Regions from separate parts of the Nitratidesulfovibrio sp. SRB-5 genome, predicted to be linked through region 2. Evidence: predicted binding sites of a transcription regulator. Region 2 holds the regulator's gene; each other region holds the start of a gene.
The links. Region 2 encodes sigma-54, which starts transcription at its own class of promoters, with help from an activator protein. Its sites were predicted from a motif close to CTGGCACGGNNNNTGCTT; they were not measured.
Positions count from the first base shown of each region.

Region 1: a site for sigma-54 is predicted at 1,262-1,279, ahead of nifH (nitrogenase iron protein). Genes of this name have one in related genera too.
Region 3: a site for sigma-54 is predicted at 1,490-1,507, ahead of K6142_RS12375 (ammonium transporter). Genes of this name have one in related genera too.
Region 4: a site for sigma-54 is predicted at 2,859-2,876, ahead of K6142_RS13165 (THxN family PEP-CTERM protein). Genes of this name have one in related genera too.

Region 1 covers NZ_JAIOTY010000001.1:477,338-482,666, forward strand. Annotated here, with positions in the region: gene K6142_RS01830 (LeuA family protein) at 1-765, opposite strand, end outside; gene nifH (nitrogenase iron protein) at 1,371-2,201, shown strand; gene K6142_RS01840 (P-II family nitrogen regulator) at 2,303-2,653, shown strand; gene K6142_RS01845 (P-II family nitrogen regulator) at 2,650-3,024, shown strand; gene nifD (nitrogenase molybdenum-iron protein alpha chain) at 3,043-4,677, shown strand; gene nifK (nitrogenase molybdenum-iron protein subunit beta) at 4,699-5,329, shown strand, end outside.
Region 2 covers NZ_JAIOTY010000001.1:1,745,230-1,750,558, reverse strand. Annotated here, with positions in the region: gene lptC (LPS export ABC transporter periplasmic protein LptC) at 1-644, shown strand, start outside; gene K6142_RS07170 (LptA/OstA family protein) at 641-1,333, shown strand; gene lptB (LPS export ABC transporter ATP-binding protein) at 1,330-2,055, shown strand; gene rpoN (RNA polymerase factor sigma-54) at 2,451-3,887, shown strand; gene hpf (ribosome hibernation-promoting factor, HPF/YfiA family) at 4,009-4,554, shown strand; gene K6142_RS07150 (PTS sugar transporter subunit IIA) at 4,564-5,013, shown strand.
Region 3 covers NZ_JAIOTY010000002.1:1,201,005-1,206,333, reverse strand. Annotated here, with positions in the region: gene K6142_RS12380 (P-II family nitrogen regulator) at 1-117, opposite strand, end outside; gene K6142_RS12375 (ammonium transporter) at 202-1,410, opposite strand; gene tpx (thiol peroxidase) at 1,840-2,352, shown strand; gene K6142_RS12365 (hypothetical protein) at 2,913-3,386, shown strand; gene K6142_RS12360 (hypothetical protein) at 3,513-3,749, opposite strand; gene K6142_RS12355 (Tex family protein) at 3,909-5,329, shown strand, end outside.
Region 4 covers NZ_JAIOTY010000002.1:1,394,889-1,400,217, forward strand. Annotated here, with positions in the region: gene K6142_RS13150 (HlyD family secretion protein) at 1-47, shown strand, start outside; gene K6142_RS13155 (CAAX prenyl protease-related protein) at 68-778, shown strand; gene K6142_RS13160 (THxN family PEP-CTERM protein) at 955-1,809, opposite strand; gene K6142_RS13165 (THxN family PEP-CTERM protein) at 1,937-2,800, opposite strand; gene K6142_RS13170 (ThiF family adenylyltransferase) at 3,138-5,329, opposite strand, start outside.

The sequences.
Region 1 (5,329 bases), 1.3 Mb from region 2:
CCTGGCCCTGCCGCGCACCACAAGGGCGGCGGCCAGTTCTTCAAGCCGGGCCACCCCGGCCCGCTCGCCAAGCCCCAGAACCGAAACGTCGGCGCAGTCCGCCCCGCATTCCAGCGCGGTGAGGGCGTTGGCTGTGGCCATGCCGCAGTCGTTGTGGAAATGGGTGCCAATGGATACCCGGCGCGCACGGGGGGCCGTGCCGTCCTGGCGGGCCCCTTCCAGTTCCGCGCGCAGCGCGCGCACCACGTCCGCCACCTCCAGCGGGGTGTACAGCCCCACCGTGTCGCTCAGGCGTACCCGGTGCGCCCCGTGCGCGGCGGCGTGGCGCGCCACGGCGAAGACGAAGGCCCGGTCCGCGCGCGAGGCGTCCTCCATGCCCACGGTGACGTGTTCGATGCCCAGCATGCGCGCCTCGGCCAGGGTGGCGGCCAGCAGGTCCAGCAGGGCGGGCCTGCCGATGCCCAGCCGCCGGGCCAGATGCGCGTCGGAAACGGGCACGCCCACGCATACCCGGCGTGCACCGCAGGCCACGGCGGCACGCAGGTCTTCGGGGCGGCAGCGGCACCATGCGGCGGCGGCAAGGGCGGGGGCCACGCGGGCCGACAGGGCCAGCATGTCCGCAAGGTCGTCGCGTCCGGCCCAGCCCACCTCGACCTCGGGCACGCCCACGGCGGCAAGGCCGCGCAGGACGCGCTCGCGGTCGGCCATGGACAGATAGGTGCCGAAGGACTGTTCTCCTTCGCGCAGGGTGGTGTCGAGCAGCATGCGGCCTCCCTGAAGAATGGCGGAGCCGCCCCGACCTCTGGGTGGCGGCGGTGGAAGAGGGCGGGGCGGACATCCGCGTGAACCGGATGCGCCTTGGTATGCATCGCGGATGCCAACCAGACCGCCCATGGCGACGCAGGCACGGCTCTTCCCTTCTCCGTGCCGGGCGTTTTCAGGAGCCGTGCGGTTCGCTCCCGGGAAGCGTGTCGCTGATTTCCCTTGTCATCCGGCATATTGCGCGCGCTGACACGGCGCCACATCCCTTCGTGCCGGTGCCCCGGCCCGCGCCGTACCCGCGTGCCGCAAATCCTGCCGTTGCCCCGCAGCACCCCTCTGGTTGTCCCCTCCATGCCCCGCTCCGACCCTGTCGGGAACAACGCATTTGTCGCATGCGACAAAATGGTCGCTGCGTGCGTGTCGCGTCCGACGTGCGCGCCGATCGCCTGCTGCGTGAATAAGGCGTGTATTTTTGGTGTGTTGGTGCGTTTTGTCCGCACTGGCACGGGGTTTGCCCTATGCGTGTCGTTGCATGGGCACGCCAGTCACGGCGAACACACCCCGGCCAATCCACCCCCCGGCCGGGCGTGAATCTTCAGGAGGATATCATGAGAAAGGTGGCCATCTACGGTAAGGGCGGCATCGGCAAGTCCACGACCACGCAGAACACCGTCGCGGGTCTCGCGGAAGCTCTGGGCCGCAAGGTCATGGTCGTCGGCTGCGACCCCAAGGCCGACTCCACCCGTCTGCTGCTGGGCGGCCTGGCCCAGAAGTCGGTGCTCGACACCCTGCGTGACGAGGGCGAGGACGTGGAACTCGATGATATCCGCAAGCCCGGCTACTCCACCACCCTCTGCGTGGAATCGGGCGGTCCCGAACCGGGCGTCGGCTGTGCGGGCCGCGGCATCATCACCTCCATCAACATGCTGGAATCCCTTGGCGCGTACGAAGAAGACCAGAAGCTGGACTACGTGTTCTACGACGTGCTCGGCGACGTTGTGTGCGGCGGCTTCGCCATGCCCATCCGCGACGGCAAGGCCGAGGAAATCTACATCGTGTGTTCCGGCGAGATGATGGCCATGTACGCGGCCAACAACATCTGCAAGGGCATCATGAAGTACGCCGAATCGGGCGCGGTGCGCCTTGGCGGCCTTATCTGCAACTCGCGCAACGTGGACAACGAAAAGGAAATGATCGAGGAGCTGGCCCGCAAGATCGGCACCCAGATGATCTACTTCGTCCCGCGCGACAACCAGGTGCAGCGCGCCGAAATCCACCGCCAGACCGTCATCGAGTTCTCGCCCGAGCACGGCCAGGCCCAGCACTACCGCAACCTGGCGAAAGCCATCGACGAAAACCAGATGTTCGTGGTGCCGAAGCCCCTCCAGATCGCGGAACTGGAAAAGCTGCTGATGGATTACGGCCTGTTCGAAGCTTAGGACCAACCGCCACGGCAGGCCTTGCTTCGCCAATGAGCGAAGCCTGCCCCGCAGACAGCCCCAAGCCGGGCCAACCCCACCCAATCTGAAGGAGAACGGCGATGATGATCATGGTTCGTGCCATCGTGAGACCCGAAAAATCCGACGACGTTCTGGCCGCCCTCATGGCCGCGGGCTTTCCGGCCGTGACCAAGATGTCCGTGGCCGGGCGCGGCAAGCAGCGCGGCATCAAGATCGGCGAAATCACCTACGACGAAATTCCCAAGACCCTGCTGATCAGCGTGGTGAAGGCCAGCGAAAAGCAGTTCGTCATCGACACCATCATGGAAGCGGCCCGCACGGGCGCCAAGGGCGCCTTCGGCGACGGCAAGATCTTCGTCACCCCGGTTGAAGAGGTCTACACCATCAGCTCCGGCGTGAAGGAACCCGACATCGAGGAGGCCGCGGCATGAAGGAGATCATGGCCGTAGTGCGCCTGAACAAGATGAACCAGACCAAGAAGGCTCTGACCGAGGCGGGCGTGAACGGCTTCTACGCCCACGAGGCCTTCGGCCGGGGCAAGGGGCTGGTCAGCAGCGACCTGCTGGAAGGCGCCAAGGAAGGGTTCGAAGAGGCCGTGGAACTGCTCGGTGAAAAGGGCAGGTTGTATTCCAAGCGCGTGGTCACCGTGGTGGTGCCCGACGACCAGGTCAGCGACGTGGTCGAGGCCCTGATCAAGGTGAACCAGACGGGCAAGCCCGGCGACGGCAAGATCTTCGTCACCGCCGTTCCGGAAGCCCACCGTGTGAGAACCGCCGAGCACGGCGACAAGGCCATACTCTAGCGGTCAGGAGAGGACACCATGGCACTGAAGCACAAGAGCATCCCCGACGTCGCGACCGTCAAGGAAGAGCTGCTCAAGAAGTATCCCACCAAGGTCGCCCGCAAGCGCGCCAAGCAGATCGTCATCAACGACGTGAAGGACGGCGACGTGGTGCCCGAGGTACAGGCCAACGTGCGCACCACGCCCGGCATCATCACCATGCGCGGCTGCACCTACGCGGGGTGCAAGGGCGTTATCCTTGGCCCCACCCGCGACATCGTGAACATCACCCACGGGCCCATCGGCTGCGGGTTCTATTCGTGGCTCACCCGCCGCAACCAGACCAAGGCGCCGCTGGAATCGTCCGAAAACTTCATGCCCTACGCCTTCTCCACGGACATGCAGGACGAGGACATCATCTTCGGTGGTGAAAAGAAGCTGATCGCGGCCATCCAGGAGGCCTACGACACCTTCCACCCCAAGGCCATCGCCATTTTCGCCACCTGTCCCGTTGGCCTCATCGGCGACGACATCCACGCCGTGGCCCGCAAGATGAAGGAGAAGCTCGGCATCAACATCTTCGCCTTCAGCTGCGAAGGGTACAAGGGCGTCTCGCAGTCCGCGGGGCACCACATCGCCAACAACCAGATATTCACCCACGTGGTGGGCGAGGACGATACCCCCAAGCTTGGCGAATACAAGATCAACATGCTGGGCGAGTACAACATCGGCGGTGATGCCTTTGAACTGGAACGCGTGCTGGAAAAGTGCGGCATCACCCTGGTGTCCACCTTCAGCGGCAACTCCACCTACGAGCATTTCGCCACCGCCCACCAGGCCGACCTGAACGCCGTCATGTGCCACCGTTCCATCAACTACGTGGCCGAAATGATGGAGACCAAGTACGGCATCCCGTGGATCAAGGTGAACTTCATCGGCGCCGAATCCTCTGCCAAGTCGCTGCGCAAGATCGCCCAGTACTTTGGCGACAAGAAGCTGATCGACCGGGTGGAAGAAGTCATCGCCGAAGAAATGCCCGCCGTGCATGCGGCCCTGGAAGACGTGAAGCCCTTCACCGAAGGCAAGACGGCCATGCTGTTCGTGGGCGGCTCGCGCGCCCACCACTACCAGGACCTGTTCACCGAAATGGGCATGAAGACCATCGCCGCCGGGTACGAATTCGCCCACCGCGACGACTACGAAGGCCGCAAGGTCATGCCCACCATCAAGGTGGATGCCGACAGCCGCAACATCGAGGAAATCGAGGTCGCGCCCGATTCCACCCGCTTTGTCCCGCGCAAGTCCGACGAAGACCTGAAGCGCCTCGCCGAGGAAGGCTTCACCTTCAAGGATTACGAAGGGATGATGCCCCAGATGGAGTCCAACACCCTCGTCATCGACGACCTGAACCAGTACGAGGCCGACAAGCTGATCGAACTCCTGAAGCCCGACGTGTTCTGCGCGGGCATCAAGGAAAAGTTCTCGGTGCAGAAGATGGGCGTGCCCATGAAGCAGCTGCACAGCTACGACTACGGCGGACCCTATGCGGGCTTCAAGGGCGCGGTGAACTTCTACACGGAAATCAAGCGCCTGGTCACCAGCAAGGTCTGGAGCGACCTCAAGGCCCCCTGGGAAGAAAACCCCGAGCTCTCGGCAACCTACGTCTGGGAATAACGGGCAAGGAAGGGAAACGACATGCTGCTCAGACATACCCCGACGGAAATCAAGGAGCGCTCGGCGCTCAACATCAACCCGGCCAAGACCTGCCAGCCCATCGGCGCCATGTACGCGGGCCTGGGCATCAAGGGCTGCCTGCCGCACAGCCACGGCTCGCAGGGCTGCTGCGCCTACCACCGCAGCACCCTGACCCGCCACTACAAGGAACCCGTGTCGGCGGCCACCAGCTCGTTCACCGAAGGCGCGTCCGTGTTCGGCGGCCAGGCCAACCTGTTGCAGGCCATCGAGAACATCTTCTCGGTGTACGAACCGGAAATCATCGCGGTGCACACCACCTGCCTGTCCGAAACCATTGGCGACGACCTGAACCAGATCGTCGACAAGGCGGTGAAGGAAGGCAAGGTGCCCGCGGGCAAGCAGGTGATCTTTGCCTCCACGCCCAGCTACGTGGGTTCGCACGTCACCGGCTTCTCCAACATGGTCAAGGGCATGGTGAAGTGCCTGGCCGTTGCTTCCGGCAAGAAGAACGGCAAGGTCAACATCATCCCCGGCTGGGTGGAACCTGCGGACATGGAGGAGATCAAGCGCATCGCCGGCATGATCGGCGTGTCCTTCACCATGTTCCCCGACACCTCTGGCGTGCTCAACG
Region 2 (5,329 bases):
GCATTGAACTGGTGCAGGGCGAAAAGGGCATCGAACTGTGGCGGCTGAAGGCCACCTGGGCCCAGTTGCGCCAGAGCAACAACATCATCGACGTGGATAGCCCCGACATCGTCTACCAGATGGACGGCGGCAGGCAGGTGCGCATTCTGGCCAAGAAGGGCGAAGTGCAGCAACAGGCGCAGATGATGCGCATGTGGGACGACGTGCACGCCACCCACGACAGCCACGATCTGTTCGCCCGGCTGATGGTGTACAACGGCACCAGCCGGACCATGTATTTTCCGGAAGGGGCGCGCATAGAGGGGCAGAGCCTTGCGGGCAACGCCACCCGGCTGGAATGGGACATGACCAGCGACGTGTTGCGCGGCAGCGGAGGCGTGAGCATGCTGCTTACCCCCCGTGCGGGCGACGGTGGCGGCCAGCCCGTGCCGGGCAATGTGGCGGTCCCGAAGGCGGCCCCGCAGAGCGCCGATGCCCAGAAGAAGGCCGTGCAGAAAGCCCCGGCCAAAAAGTCGCCCGAAAAGAAAGCACCCGACCAGAAGGCATCGGGCCAGAAGGCATCAGGCCAGAAGGCCCCGACGGCCAAGGCCGCGCAGCAGGGCGCGGGCGCTTCCAAGTCAACCAAGCAGGAGATCAGGCAATGAGACATACCGGCATCCGCTCCGCGCTGTGCGTGGCGCTGCTGTTGACCTTTTCCGCACCCGCCATGGCGGCGGACGCCAAGTCGGCCACGGAAGTGCGCCGCGACGTGCCCACCGCCGTCAAGTCCGACCGCATGCAGTACGACGCCAAGGGCCAGGTGGTTATCTTCGAGGGTGACGTGTACGTCCAGCGCCCCGACTTCGAGATGTGGGCCGAAAAGATTACCCTGCACCTGCGCAAGAAGGCGGCCAAGCCCGGCAAGGGCGGGGCGGGGCAGGGGGCGGATGCGTCCGGAGCGGCTGGCCAATCCGGTGCTGCGGGGATGTCCGGCATGGACGCGGGCGAGATCGACCGCATGGTGGCCGAACGCAAGGTGCGCATGAAGCGCGAAAACCGCACCGGCGAATGCGAAAAAGCCACCTACACCGTGGATAACGCCGTGCTGGTCATGGAAGGCAACCCCGTGCTGCACGAGGGCGAGAACAGCATCAGGGGCGACGTCATCACCTTCTACACCCGCGAAAACCGCAGTGAAGTGCGCGGCACCTCCACCAAGCGGGTTCAGGCGGTGTTCACCTCGTCCGGCGACGTGAACCCCCTTGGCGACAAGGATGCCAAGTCCGCTCCCAAGGACACCAAGGACACCAAGGACGCCAAGGGCGATGCCGCCACCGGGGGGGCTGCCCAGTGAGCTCGGTGCTGCGCGGAGAAGACCTGCACAAGCAGTTCGGCCAGCGCGAGGTGGTGCGCGGCGTGTCGCTGACGGTGACCCAGGGCGAAACCGTGGGTCTGCTGGGCCCCAACGGCGCGGGCAAGACCACCACATTCTACATGCTCATCGGCATCATCAAGCCGACTTCAGGCAGGGTAGAACTGGATGGCCGCGACATCGCCGACTGGCCCCTGCATGAACGGGCGAGGGTGGGGCTGAGCTACCTGCCGCAGGAAAGCTCGATCTTTCGCCGCCTTACCGTGCGCCAGAATCTTCAGATGATTCTCGAGCACACCGGGCTTTCCAAGGCGCAGCAGAAGGAACGGGGCGACATGCTGCTGGAGGACTTCGGCATCACCCACCTGGCCAATTCCGTGGCCATGCATCTTTCCGGCGGCGAGCGGAGGCGGCTGGAGATTGCCCGGTCCATGATCCGCGATCCCAAGTTCATCCTGCTGGACGAACCCTTCGCGGGCATCGACCCGCTGGCCGTGGACGACATCCAGCAACTCATCACCGGCCTGCGCAACCGGGGCATCGGGGTGCTTATCTCCGACCACAACGTGCGAGAAACCCTGCACATCTGCGACCGGGCCTACCTGGTGCACCAGGGCGAGGTGATTCTGGAAGGCACCCCCGAGCACATCGTGGAAAACCCTCGCGCGCGCGACGTGTATCTGGGCGAGGGCTTTTCGCTGTAGTCCGGGACATCGTGTCTGCCCGTCCGGGGCGCCCCGCCATGTGCGCCATATGCGCCATGTCCGGCGGCTCGGCTTTCATGTTCACGGCGCCTTCCGCATTGCGGGGGGCGCCGTGTCCGTTGTTGCCACCGCCCCTTTTCGGGGCCGTGGGCAGGGGGGCGTAAGGCGTCCGGGAGTATCGCGACGCATGGGCGCCAGCGGTTGCATACTTCTTGCCTCTGTGGCATGGTTTGCCTAACCTCTTGGGGAAGGGAACACATTTCCACAGTGGGCCGTTTCTTGCTTGTCGTCGCGCCTCGTATCGCGTCGTCATGTTCTTCGGCCTCAACGCAAGAATGCAGGATTACCGGGCCAGGCCTTCGGCCTCGGCGCGGAGTCATAGGGGTTGCCCACGCATGGCATTGGAACTCAGGCAACAGCTCAAGCTCACCCAGCAATTGGTGATGACGCCGCAACTGCAACAGGCCATCCGGCTGTTGCAGCTTTCGCGGCTGGAGCTTGTCGAGACGGTGCAGCAGGAAATGCTGGAAAACCCGTTTCTGGAAGAAGCCCAGGACGAGGGGCCCCAGGCAGAGGTGGCCGATCCGCGCGACGCAGCCGCCGAGGCCGCCGCAGATGTCGCCTATGACCGCGAGATCGCCCGCGATGCCGACTGGGAAGATTACCTCGGCGACTTCGCCAGCACCAGCCGCCAATCCACGGTGCGCGAATCGGAACTGCCGGAGGAAATGACCTCGTTCGAGGCGCGCTACGCCGCCAAGCCCTCGCTGGAAGGGCACCTGATGTGGCAGTTGCGCCTGTCCTCGCTGACCGAGCGCCAGAAGGACATCGGCGAGGTGATCATCGGCAACATCGCCTCGTCTGGCTACCTGCACGCAACGGTGGACGACATCGCCGAAATGGCGGGCGCTACCCCCGGCGAGGTGGACCCCGTGCTGCACGCCGTGCAGCGCTTCGACCCCGTGGGGGTGGCCGCGCGCACCGCGCAGGAATGCCTGCTGGTGCAGATAGAGATGCTGGGCTACACGCGCGACAAGGTGCTGGTGGAGCTTGTGCGCGACCACCTGGAAGACCTGGAGAAGCGCCGCTACAAGCCGCTGCTGCGCAAGTTCCGCCTGACCATGGAGGACCTGAAGGAGTACCTGGACCTCATCCAGACCCTGGACCCCATGCCCGGCGCCAGCTACGGCGGCGGCGATCCGCAGTTCGTCAGCCCCGACGTGTACGTCTACAAGTACGACAACGACTTCATCATCATGCTCAACGAGGACGGCCTGCCGCACCTGCAACTGAGCACCATGTACGAGCGGTCCGCCGCGGCGGCCGCGTCTGCGGGCGAGCGCGAATATTTCCAGGAAAAGATGCGTTCCGCCTCCTGGCTCATCAAGAGCCTGTACCAGCGCCAGCGCACGCTGTACAAGGTTGTGGAATCCATCGTGAAGTACCAGCGCGGCTTTTTCGAGGACGGCGTTTCGCGCCTGAAGCCGCTCATCCTGAAGGACATCGCCGACGACATCGGCATGCACGAATCCACCGTCAGCCGCATCACCACCAGCAAGTACGTGGCCACGCCGCACGGCATCATGGAGTTGAAGTTCTTCTTCAACAGCGCGCTGGAACTGGACGACGGCAGCCAGGTGGGTTCCGAGAGCGTCAAGGCGCTGATCAAGAAGCTGATTGCCGACGAAGACCCGCGCGAGCCGCTGAGCGACGAGCGCATCGGTGAAATTTTGAAGGATCAGCTCAAAGTCAATATTGCCCGCAGGACCGTTGCGAAGTATCGTACTGCCATGGACATTCCCTCCTCTTCCAAGCGGAAGGAACTGTTCTGACGGCAAGAGCCCCGTGCCGCAACCGGCGCAGGGCGGCATCCGTCTCCGGCGGCGCACCCGGCAGCAGCACCCAGCGTGCGGGCCGCGCGCCGCATTCCCCCTCTCACCACAGGAGGAGCGTATGAACATCGCCTTCACCTTCAAGAACTTCGAACCCTCCGACCACCTGAAGAAGTACGCCCGCCGCCGTCTTGAAAAGCTTGGCCGGTTCGTCGGCAAGTCCGCCCTGGAAATGCAGGTGAACCTTTCCGTCGACAAGTTCCGCCACAAGGCGGAAGTGCAGATGGCCGGCGACGGTTTTACCTTCTCCGCCGTCGAACAGTCCGAAGACATGTACGCCACCATCGACCTGGTGCTTGAAAAGCTGGAATCGCAGCTGCGCAAGCAGGTCGAAAAGCTGAAGGACCGCCGCCGTTCCGTGCAGTCCGACAAGCTGGGCAAGGGCATCGACGTGTTTACCTTCGGCACCGTGGGCGAAGGCGAGGAACGGACCATCACCGGCACCGACCACTTCGCCCCCAAGCCCATGCACGTGGACGAAGCTGCCATGCAGCTCGACCAGGGCGACAACGAGTTCCTGGTGTTCCTGAACGCCGAGGTGGAACGCGTCAACATCATCTACCGGCGTCGCAACGGCGATTTCGGTCTTATCGATCCGGTCGTCTAGGCGCCATACATGAGGCTTTCGGAGTATCTTCACGATGATCTGATCCTGCCCGAGCTCTCCGCCGGCACCAAGAAAGAGGTGCTGGCGGAACTCGTGCAGGCCGTGGTACGGCGGCATCCCGAAGTGGATGCCGCCGTTGCGCTGGGCGTGCTGCACGACCGCGAATCGCTGGGCACCACCGGCATAGGCGACGGCGTGGCCATTCCCCACGGCAAGCTGGCCAACATCAGCGACATCGTGGTGATCGTGGGCCGCAGCGTGCCGGGCATCGACTTCGATGCGCTGGACATGAAGCCCTGCCACCTTTTTTTCCTGGTGCTGGCCCCGGAACAGGTGGCGGGCATGCACCTGCGCATTCTGGCCCACATCTCGCGCCTGCTGAAGGATCCGCAGTTTCGCCGCGCCATGATCGAGGCGCAGGACGGCGAGGCCTTCCGGGCGATCATGCGAACCACCTGAGACCAGTGCCCGTCGTGCCCGTTGTGGTCACCGCGGTCGTCACGGCCTGTCCGGGGGGCATGCCATGAATGACGTTGCGGGCAGGCCGTGGATGGCGCCGTGGGCTGTCGTCACGCCGTAACGCGCGTCCTCTACATGTAGCCGCCACGCGCAGCACCTGACGCGTCCTGCAACGGCATTCGGCGCAGCGCCGCCAGAGGAACCAGCCATGCCAAGCAAGGCCACGCCGCCCGACACAGCATTCGCCCCGGCGGATTCGCCCGGTGCGCCGGGCACATCCGGGGCAACCCCGGCATCCCCGGGATCCGGTCCGGCA
Region 3 (5,329 bases), on a different contig from region 2:
CTGGCGACCGAAGCCCTTTACTTCCGTGACGGTCATGCCCTTCACGTCGAGGCCAGCCAGCGTTTCCTTGACCTCGTCCAGCTTGAAGGGGCGGATGATGATCTCAAGTTTCTTCATGATGTCCATCCTGAAGCTCGGTTCGTGTTCAGGGAAGGGATGACCCCTTCCGCCTTGTAGGCGACAACGGCGGCAGCGGCAAGCTTAGAGCTGGTAACCCGTCTCGTTGTGCTCGCTGACGTCGAGGCCCGCGATCTCCGATTCCGTATCCGCGCGCAGGCCGACAAGGGCGTCAACCACATGGAAGAGGATGCGGCTGGCCACGTAGCAGAACAGCCAGGTGGCGACCACGGAGATGAACTGGATCCAGAGCTGCGAGGGGTTGCCTTCGAGCAGGCCGGAGGCGGTGTTCACGGCGCTGGTGGCGAAGATGCCGGTGGCCAGGGCGCCGAAGGTGCCGCCCACGCCGTGCACGCCCACCACGTCCAGGGCGTCGTCGTACTTGAAGACATGCTTCATCAGCACGCCGCCGTAGCACAGGGCGCCGCCGATGAGGCCCATGATGATGGCGGGCATGGGCGCCACGAAGCCAGCGGCGGGCGTGATGACCACAAGGCCGGCCACGGCGCCGGAAGCGGCACCAAGGGTGGTGGGCTTGCCGGTGTGCAGCCATTCTGCGGCCACCCAGCTGATGACGGCGGCAGCAGCGCACAGGTGCGTGGTGACGAAGGCGTTGGCGGCAAGGCCGTTGGCGGCAAGGGCGCTGCCAGCGTTGAAGCCGAACCAGCCGAACCACAGGATGCCCGCGCCAAGAACGGTCATGGGCAGGTTGTGGGGCACGAAGGGCTCGCGGCCATAACCATGGCGGCGGCCCAGCACATGGGCGGCGGCCAGGGCGGCGGCGGCGGAGCTCATGTGCACCACGGCGCCACCGGCAAAGTCAAGCGCGCCAAGGCCGAACATCCAGCCGCCACCCCACACCCAGTGGGCCATGGGGGCGTACACCACCACCAGCCACAGCACCGAGAACAGCAGCATGGCACGGAAGCGGATGCGTTCGGCGTAGGCGCCGGAAATGAGGGCCGGGGTGATCACAGCAAACATGCACTGGAACACCATGAACAGAAGGTGCGGGATGTTGGTGACCGATTCGCTGGGTTCCATGCCCACGCCGTTCAGGAAGGCGAAATCAAGCCCGCCGATGACCCCGCCGATGTCGGGGCCGAACGCCAGCGTGTAGCCGATGACCGCCCAGACGATGCTGGCCACGCCCAGAAGAATGAAGCTGTGCATGGTAGTGGACAGCACGTTGCGCGCACGCACGAGCCCCCCGTAGAACAGGGCGAGCCCCGGGGTCATGAACATGACCAGAGCGGAGCAGACCAGGATGAAGGCGGTATCCGCCGCGTTCATGTGAACCTCCTCGAAATGTTGACGTACACCCCCTGCCGGACCGAAAGGACAGGGGCAAACCCGAACGATGCCATGGTAAAGGCAAGGAGCGTGCCATTTGCTACAAAAAGGTCGCTTCCAATGAATTCGGCATATTGCGCAAATCAGGGTTTTTTATATTTTTCCATTTTGGTAACAGATGATGATCTTATAGTTTCTTTTTTGTAAAAATAGACATTTTTGCAGCACCCACTGAAAAAGCATCCCGCTCCGGTTTGCATGCCGCAACCATTGTGGTATGGCTTTTCGAACCGCCGTGCCCAACATCCGCCACGGATATGCCCAGGGCACGAAGCCGCCGCGCCGCGCAGGAGGCGCGGATCACCGCCAAGGCTCCTCGCTTTCGCGAGGCGGACCTTTTGAACCCCCTTCCGCAGGAGGCGGATACCCATGGATCGTACCGGCATCATCACCTTCAGAGGCACCCCCCTCACCCTCACCGGCACCCCGGTGGCCAAGGGCGACAAGGCCCCCGGCTTCTCCGCACTGGCCAACGACCTGTCCCCGCGCTCCCTGGCCGACTACGCGGGCAAGGTGCTGCTCATCTCTGCCGTGCCCTCGCTGGATACCGGCGTGTGCGACATGGAAACCCGGCGTTTCAACCAGGAAGCCACCCGCCTTGGTGCGGACGTGCGCATCCTGACCATCAGCTGCGACCTGCCGTTCGCCCAGGCCCGCTGGTGCGGCGCCGCTGGCGTGGACGCGCTGGAAACCCTGTCCGACCACCGCGACCTGTCCTTCGGCAGCGCCTACGGCGTGGTCATCAAGGAACTGCGCCTGCTGACCCGCGCCATTTTCGTGGTGGACCGGTCCGGAACGGTCACCTACACCGAAATCGTGCCCGAAGTGAGCCACGAGCCCAACTACGAGGCAGCCCTGGCCGCCGTACGCGCCGCCCTGTAGCGACCTGCGACGGGCCGACGCACGCCATCCCCCCCCGTCGGGGCATGCGCGCCGACGGGTTGGAGTGGCGCAGGACGCCCGAAAACAGGCTTTTTTACGAAAATGACAATGCGGTTTCGCCCACGCGAAACCGCATTGTTCTTTTGGCATGTTCCACGCCCTGTCCCCTGCCCCTGCCCCAGCCCTGCTCCGCACTGTCCCGAACTGCCCCGGACTGTCCGGCCCTGCCCCGCACTAGTCCACATTGTCCGACACTGTCCGACATTGTCCGACACTGTCCGGCGCGTGCAGGGGGCATTCCCTGTGACGCCAACTCGTTCGGGTTCATCAGGGGGCGTGCGGGTTCGTTCCGCTTCGCACGGGACCGGGCCGGGCCGGGGCGCATCCGCACCGTCCCCATCGCCGCGCAGACCGGACCGGCCCCGCCGACCTGCCAGCCTTGCACGGCGGCCCGGCCTGGGCTAGGCTGCGCACCTCGTCATGCCGTGCATCATTGCCGCGCCGCGCGCGGGCCGAACAAGGCACAGGCCGGATATCACCACGCCGCAGGAGCAGTCCGCATGTCCGCATCCCCGCTTACCCCCGACCAGGCCCGCGACCACCTTGTCGCCACCGTGCTGCGCCACCTGTCGCGCGATGCCGGGCGCCGCACCGAGGCCCTGGAGGATTTCCTGGCCGTAACCATGCCCGATATGGATGAACGGGGCACGCGGGTGCTGTCGGCCATGGTGCCCCGATTGCCCGAATCGTTGTATGGCAAGTGGGCCTCCATGTTCGTGGACCGCCTGCAGGAAACCGTGCCCCACGAACACCTGACGGCCCTGTGCGACGGCAGCGACGACAACGACGCCACCATCGCCCTGGTTTACGTGATGTTCATGGAATCGGAAAAGATGGAACGCCAGGTGGCGGAAGATCTGCACGCCCTTGGCCTCGCGCAGGGCGGCGAGAATGACCCCGGCGACGCGGGCGCACTGCTGGGCGCATACCTGCGCGCCCGGCTTACCGGGCGCGGGCAGGGGCCAACCCAGTAGGCGGGACATGCATCGGCGCCCAGGGCGCAGCCGCGCGCACGGGCCGCAGCCCGGCGCCGCAAACGCCAAGGGCCGCGCACATGCGCGGCCCCGCAATTTTTCGGCATGAATGCCGGGCACCGGCTGCTACTGCTTCTCGACCTTGAGCCCGTCGTCGGTGGCGGTGAGCAGATAGGTGCAGCCCCCGGTTTCGAGACAGTAGTCCGAACCGGGAAACAGCGTGGAGCGGGCGGTCCATTCGTCGTTGACGAACACGTCGCGCGCGCCGCCGCTTTCCTCGTAGCGCACCTGGGTTCCATCGGCCAGGATGACGAACTCCGCCTCGTGGATGACGGCGGGCAGGTCGGCTTCGGTATGGCTCATGGCAGGCCTCCTCACGGTTGCGGATGGCAGGACTGTGGCAGAAAACCAATCCTTTGACGTAATCACATGCTTACATCGTCCGGCACCGGACAACAACAGGAATATCCCGTGACGCCAGAACTTCAGGCCTCCGCTTCCGCCCCGGCAACCCCGACCGGTCTGACCGCTCTTGCGGTTGCGCCAGCCGCACCGATCTCCGCAGCTCCGGCTGCCCTGGCCGCCGCGCTGTCCCTGCCGGTATCCGGCGTTTCCGCCGTCATGGCCCTGCTGGACGAAGGGGCCACCATTCCCTTCATCGCCCGTTACCGCAAGGAAGCCACGGGCAGCCTGGACGAGGTGCAGGTGGCCGCCGTGCGCGATGCCCTGGAAAAGGCGCGCGAACTGGACAAGCGGCGGGCGGCGGTGCTGGCATCGCTGGAGGAACGCGGCCTGCTCACCCCGCAACTGGCGGGGGCAGTGGCCGGAGCATCCACCCTCACCGCGCTGGAGGACGTGTACCTGCCCTACCGGCCAAAGCGCGTCACCCGCGCGGAAAAGGCCCGGCGGCGCGGGCTGGCACCGCTGGCGGAAGCCCTGCGCACCGCGCGGCCCACGGCGGACGCCCTTGCGCTTGCCGCGCCCCATGTAACGTCCCATGCCACCCCGGAAGGCGCCGACCCGGAACTGGCCGTGCCCGATGTGCAGGCCGCCCTGGCCGGTGCCCGGGACATCCTGGCCGAAAACTGCGCGGAATCCGCCCCCCTGCGCGGCGCCCTGCGCGACCTGTTCGTGCGGCGCGCCGTGCTGCGCGCCAGGGCCGTGCCCGGCAAGGAGACGGAGGGCGCCACCTACGCCGACTGGTTCGGCCACGAGGAACGCGCCGCCGCCATGCCCTCGCACCGCCTGCTGGCCATGCTGCGCGGCGAGCGCGAAGGCTTTCTTTCCGTATCCGTGCGCCCCGACGACGCCGAGGCCCTGGACACCCTCCACCGCCGGGCGGGCATCGCCGCCCCCGGCACCGCCCCACGGCCCGAAACCGCCGCCGGGCAGGTGGAAGCGGCCCTTGCTGATGCCTGGAAGCGGCTGCTGGCCCCATCGCTGGAAAACGAACTGCGCACCGCCCTGCGCGAGCGGGCAGAGGCGCAGGCCATCGGGGTGTTTGCCGCCAACCTGCGCGAACTTATCATGGCCCCGCCCCTGGGCGGGCGCCGCGTGCTGGCGCTGGACCCCGGCTGGCGCACCGGATCCAAGCTGGTCTGCCTGGACGCGCAAGGCACCCTGCTGCACCACGAGGTCATCCACCCGCTTACGGGCGATGCCGGTGCGGAACGCGCCGCGCGCACCCTGCGCGACTGCTGCGCCAGGTACGCCATGGAGGTGGTGGCCGTGGGCAACGGCACCGCCGGGCGCGAGACGGAAGCCTTCGTGCGCAACGCGGGCCTGCCCGCCGGGGTGGACGTGGTGCTGGTGAACGAAACCGGGGCCTCGGTGTATTCCGCATCCGACGTGGCCCGCCGCGAATTTCCGGACCACGACCTGACCGTGCGCGGGGCCGTTTCCATCGGGCGGCGGCTGATGGACCCGCTGGCGGAACTGGTGAA
Region 4 (5,329 bases), on a different contig from region 2:
GGGTGGATGCCTACATCGATGCCTCGGCACTCCCCTTGCCGCAATGACGTTTCCAGGGCGCACCAGCATGCCGTTGCTCACGGAGCATCCCGCGCAGACCTCTGCGGCGCCGCCGGGCGAGATAGCCTGGCGAGTGGCGCCGTTCGCCGTTTACATGGTGTTCACGGCAATTGCAGAGGTTTCCACATTGCTCGGCCTGCCGTTTTCAGGCGCATGGGCGGGTGCGCTCTATCCGGTAAGGGCCGTTTGCGTGGCGGTGGCGTTGGTGGTGTGCCTGCCGAGGTGCCCGGAACTCATGCCGAAGGATATGACCGGGCGTGGCATTCTGTTCGCATCCATGGTGGGCGTGGCGGTATTTGCGGCGTGGCTGGCCCTTGATGTGCCGTGGGGCCGGGTGGGAACGCCCGTTGCCTTTCCGCATCGGGCCTGGGGCGATGATGCACGCCCCCTGCTGCTCGCCATCCGGTTCCTTGGGGCTGCCGTACTGGTTCCCCTGGCGGAGGAACTGTTCTGGCGCTCCTTCCTGATGCGCCACATTCAGGGCGGGGATTTTCGCACGGTGCCGCTGTCCCGCTTCCATCCCTTGTCATTCATTGCCGTGACCGTGCTTTTCGGCCTGGAACATCACCTGTTGGTGGCGGGCATGCTGGCCGGGGCAGCATACAACATGGTGGCCTTGCGGACGGGAAGCCTTGGGTGCTGCGTTCTGGCGCATGCCGTGACCAACGCGCTGCTCGGCCTGTGGGTGTTGTATGCGGGCGCATGGGAGTTGTGGTAGCTGCGCCTTGCTTTGCCAGTCGCTTCGTGTGCCATTCGTTCCGTGCGCCAGTCGCTTGGTGTGCGGGCGATGGGCATGATGATGTTTGATTCCGGGATGCCCCGGTTTTTTCGCGGCATGGAAAAGCGGAGCCCCATCAGGGACTCCGCTTTTGTTCTTGTCGGGTGGCGGGGGGGCTAGGCAGTGCGCCTTGCGCGCCGCAAAAGCAGGGCCAGGCCCCCGAGCCCGATGCCCATCAGCAGCGCCGAAGCGGGTTCGGGCGTCGGAAGGGCACGGATGGTCAGCAGCGTGTCGTGGACGGTGGTAGCGCCTTCGGATGTCACCCAGCCCACGGCATCCGCGGCAAGACCAAGGGCGGCGCGGTATGCAGCGGGAATGGGGGAGAAGGACTTGGTGAAGTCCATCACGTAGTCGATGCCGTAAAAGTGGAAGACTTCCTGGGTCACTTCGGGGTTGAGCAGCACGAACACGTCGTTGGGGGTGCTGCTGTTGTTGGGGGTTTCATAGAAGGCGAAGTCCAGGGACGTGGAGAATACCGGCAGCGCACTGCCACCCACGGGCGTAAGCTTCAGGATCGCGCGGACGATGCCTCTCGCCAGGTCCAGGTTGCTTGCCGGGATTGCGTTGTTGTTGTGCGTGAGAACAAGTCCGACCTTGGCGGCACCGTTGGTGTCGATTATGCCACTGGTCGCGGCAATGACGATTGAGCTCAGTGGGTTGACGTTCTCGTGTATATACCTTCTGCCATTATAGTAATAGTCTCCCCAGCTTAGTTTTGAGTAGCCGGTGACGCTTTTTGCAGGATCGACAAGGACGCCGCCATCGTAGTTGTAGGTAAGTGTCTTTTCGATGCTGCCGGTTATGCCGTTTGTGCTGTCGCCGTATACGTTGGTATCGTTCAGCGTGTTGGTCCACTCAACGAATACTCCGTCGACGGTGTAATTCCACTGGGTGACGATGCTGGCCGATGCGGATGTCTGGAGCAACAGGGGGATAAGCAGGGCCAAGAAGAATGTGACTAGGCGTTTCATGGCATGAACTCCTGCTGGGTATACCGAGCCGTCATTTGACCAGGAGCCCTCCTTTCGAGGACTCCTGGTCGTTGTGCTGGTTTGAGGGAGCGACTGTCAGGAATTCCGACAGGCCGCCCGGGTCATGTCAGGTGCGGGCGTGCCGACGGAGGCCGAAGAGGCCCAGGAGGCCGAGCCCCATCAGGATGATGGAGGTGGGCTCCGGAGTGGGCAGCGCCGTGATGCTGAGGAACGTGTCGTGCGTGGTGAGCGCGTTCTCGGAGGTTATCCAGCCCACGGTGCCGGGATCCAGGCCGAGCAGCGCAAGGTACGCATCGGGGATCAGCCCGAACGATTCGCCGAAGCTGAACACGTAGTCGACGCCGTAGTAGTGGAACGTCTCCTCGGTCACTTCCGGGTTCAGCAGGACGAACACGTCATTTTCGGTGGGCGTGCCGTTCGGGGTTTCAAAGAACAGGAAGTCCAGCGTGGTGGAAAAGACGGGCAGCGGGGGGAAGCCCGAAGGGGTAAGCTCGAGAATGGCGCGAACCATGCCGGATTCAAGCTGGATCGAACCGCCCAGGATCACGTTGTTGTCATGGTACAACTGCATGCCAAGCGAGGCCGGACCGTCGGTAATGAGGGTGCCACTGTTCGGGGTGATGCCGATGGAACTCAGCGCGGCGCCCGGCACCTGCGAGTATACGGGACCCGGACCGCTCCAGACATAATCGCCCCAGGAAAGCTTCGAGTATCCTTCGGCATACGTGCCCGGAGGGACGGGGACGCCCGCGTCCAGATCGTATGCCAGATACTTGTAGTCCGCCGCGCTGGTGGTGATGCCCTGCACCGGCGAACCGTAATTGCCGCTGGTGCCCACGGTGGTTGACCAATTGATGAAAGCGCCATCGACCGTGTAATCCCACGACGCGATGGGGGACGCCCAGGCACTGGCCATCATCATTGCCGAGATGATGATAGTGCTGCAAATGGTTGATACGATGCGGTTCATCTCACGTGCTCCTTGTCTCGAAAATTTATGAAGGCCGCCAAGGTTGATGGCCCGTGAAAAGCAAGCGTTGTACCAATTGGTATTTCATTTTTTGTTATAGCGTGTTGCGGTGTGTTTTGGGCTTGATTTCAGGGCCCGAATGGAAGGCGGAATGTTAACCTATCCGACAAGCAGCGCGGAACAACGCGCGGGGATGGGGCCGGGATGGGCGTATCGTGCGGCATAAGGCCGCCGACAGCGTGTTGTCTTTTCCGACATGCGGGGGCGCGGGGGCGGGGTGACGGAGGAACGCCTTCGGCCCGGAACCGTATGACGGTTCCGGGCTTGGGCGGCAGGATCAGGCCCTGCTGTCGGGAAGCAGGATTTCCGACAGGGCCAGCCGATAGGTGCCGTGCCGGATGGCGGGCCCGATGCCGGTCCGGAACAGCATGACCGGCAGTTTGTCCGAAGGATGCGGCAATGCCTCGGCAAGCAGACGCCACGCCTTTTCCAGCAGGGATGCATGGCAAGGCGAAAGTGTTTCCGCGTCCCCCAGGCGAATGCGCAGGTGCAGCAGCGGCAGGGCGGCAAGAGGCTGCAATGCGTAGCCCATGTGCTCCAGGGCGCACCATGCGCGTTGCCAGGCCATGCCCGCGCGGACAATGTCCGCCTCGGCCTCTCCGTTGGCCAGCAGCAGCGCCACGCCACCACTGCGCAGAACGCTGAGCGCACCGTGCAGCGGCATGAGCCTGCCGAGCCCGACCTGGTTTGCCGCATGCATGGCGGACCATGGCCGCAGGCTGCGCAGGTACATCTCGCCCAGTGGGCCCGCCTCCAGATTGCCTAGGGGCAGCCCGTCGCCGTAGGGCCCCTGCTGTGGTTCGAAGCGGATGAAGCGCATCAGGTGTTCGTGCAGATCGGACCGTTCCACGCGTACCCTGTCGGCAAGGTAGACGGCCTTGGCCAGAATCTTGCGCTGCGCCGGGTCGGCAGCCCAGGCCAGTGTCGCATCCTGCTGTTCGTCCACGATGTGGTCAACCCGGTCGCGCACGGCGGGCGGTATGGGGCAGGCCGAATACATGCGCCGGTTGGTATGCCGCCGCCAGAGGGCCGCCGCCATGATTTCGTGGCTTTGCACTCCGACCGGGGTGCAGTGAAGCGACGCCACGCGGTTGTGGTCTTGTTCGTCGGGGAACAGTGAAAGATCGGCGTCCAGCCCGACACTGCCAGCGGCAAAAACGGCATTCTGCACGGCCGCCCCGCAGGCAAGCAGTGTGGCGACCTGCCGGTAATTGAAGAAGGAATCGTCCGCATGCCTTGCCGCGTGGATGTGTATGCCGGTTTCGTGCAGGGCGATGCGCCATGGCTGCACGTTGTCGCCTGAGGGCGCCCGGGTGGCAGCCTGCGCGATGTATTCCAGCGTTGCGGGCGGGATGTCCTGGCGCAGCCCCATCATTTCCGGATCAGGGGGGCGCGGGGCGCCGGTGCGCGGCGTGCCGAGAAAGAACCGTCGGGCGATGGCAAGCTTCAGCCGTTGCAAGGGGGACCGCAGGCCCTGGCGCAGCTTTCCGGTGGTGAATCGCCCCGTGAGCGGGTCGAATTGGCGAAAGTACGGCGTCGGCCTGATCCCTTTCTTGCCCAACAGCAGGCGGACCGCCTCCGTGCCGGCCATGCCCGCGCATATGTGGCAGGCGATGTCCAGCGAGGGGCCCCGGCGATCATGCAGGCTGACGAATCGCCTGTCCATGTAGCCAAGGTGGGCCGGGCGGGGCGCCAGCCCCATGCCGAAGCGCAGATATCCCTCCATTTTCTCGGTGTGTTCCGTGATGTCGAAGTAGTCGTCAAAGTTCATGCCGCCCGGCGTGAATACCAGCAGGGCGCACGAGAACCCGAGCGGCGCGGCGGTAATGACGGGAATGCCCAGCGCAAGGGCGCGGTTGAACAATTGACGGCGTATGTCGAGCGCAAAAAAGTCTATGCCATCCACCACCAGGTTGACATCCTTGAGGAAATCGTCGAGCGAGGTTGCGGAAATGCCCCCGGGAAAGGCGCGGATGTCCATGAACGGATTCACGCTGAGCGCGCGCTCGGTCATGACGTCGAGCTTGTTTCTCCCGAAGCTGGCGATGCTCGCCCCGTATTGTCTGTTGATGTTGACGGGCGAGTAAGCGTCGAAGTCGGCCAGGTTGAAATTGCCGATTCCGGTGCGGGCAAGCGTCATCAGGTGCACGCCGCCTACGCCACCCAGCCCCGCAATGGCCACGCGTGAGCCGAGCAGCTTGCGCTGCCCGGCGTAGTCCACCAACCCCAGGTTTCTGCAAAAGGCCACATCCGAGTACGCGTCCCGGGTTTCGAGCTTGAGCATGTCCAGCGGGACGCCGCTGGGTGTTTCGGGGTGGACGGGGTGTGTCGAGAAGTGGTTGAACAGGGCCCGGTGGTAGATGGTTTCGATGAAGTCGCGCTGCTCTTCGGCCAACTGGTCCAGAAGTTCCGGGCGTTGGCGCAGCAGATGATAGGCGGTGTACGGATCAAGGGGCTGGTCCCGCTTGA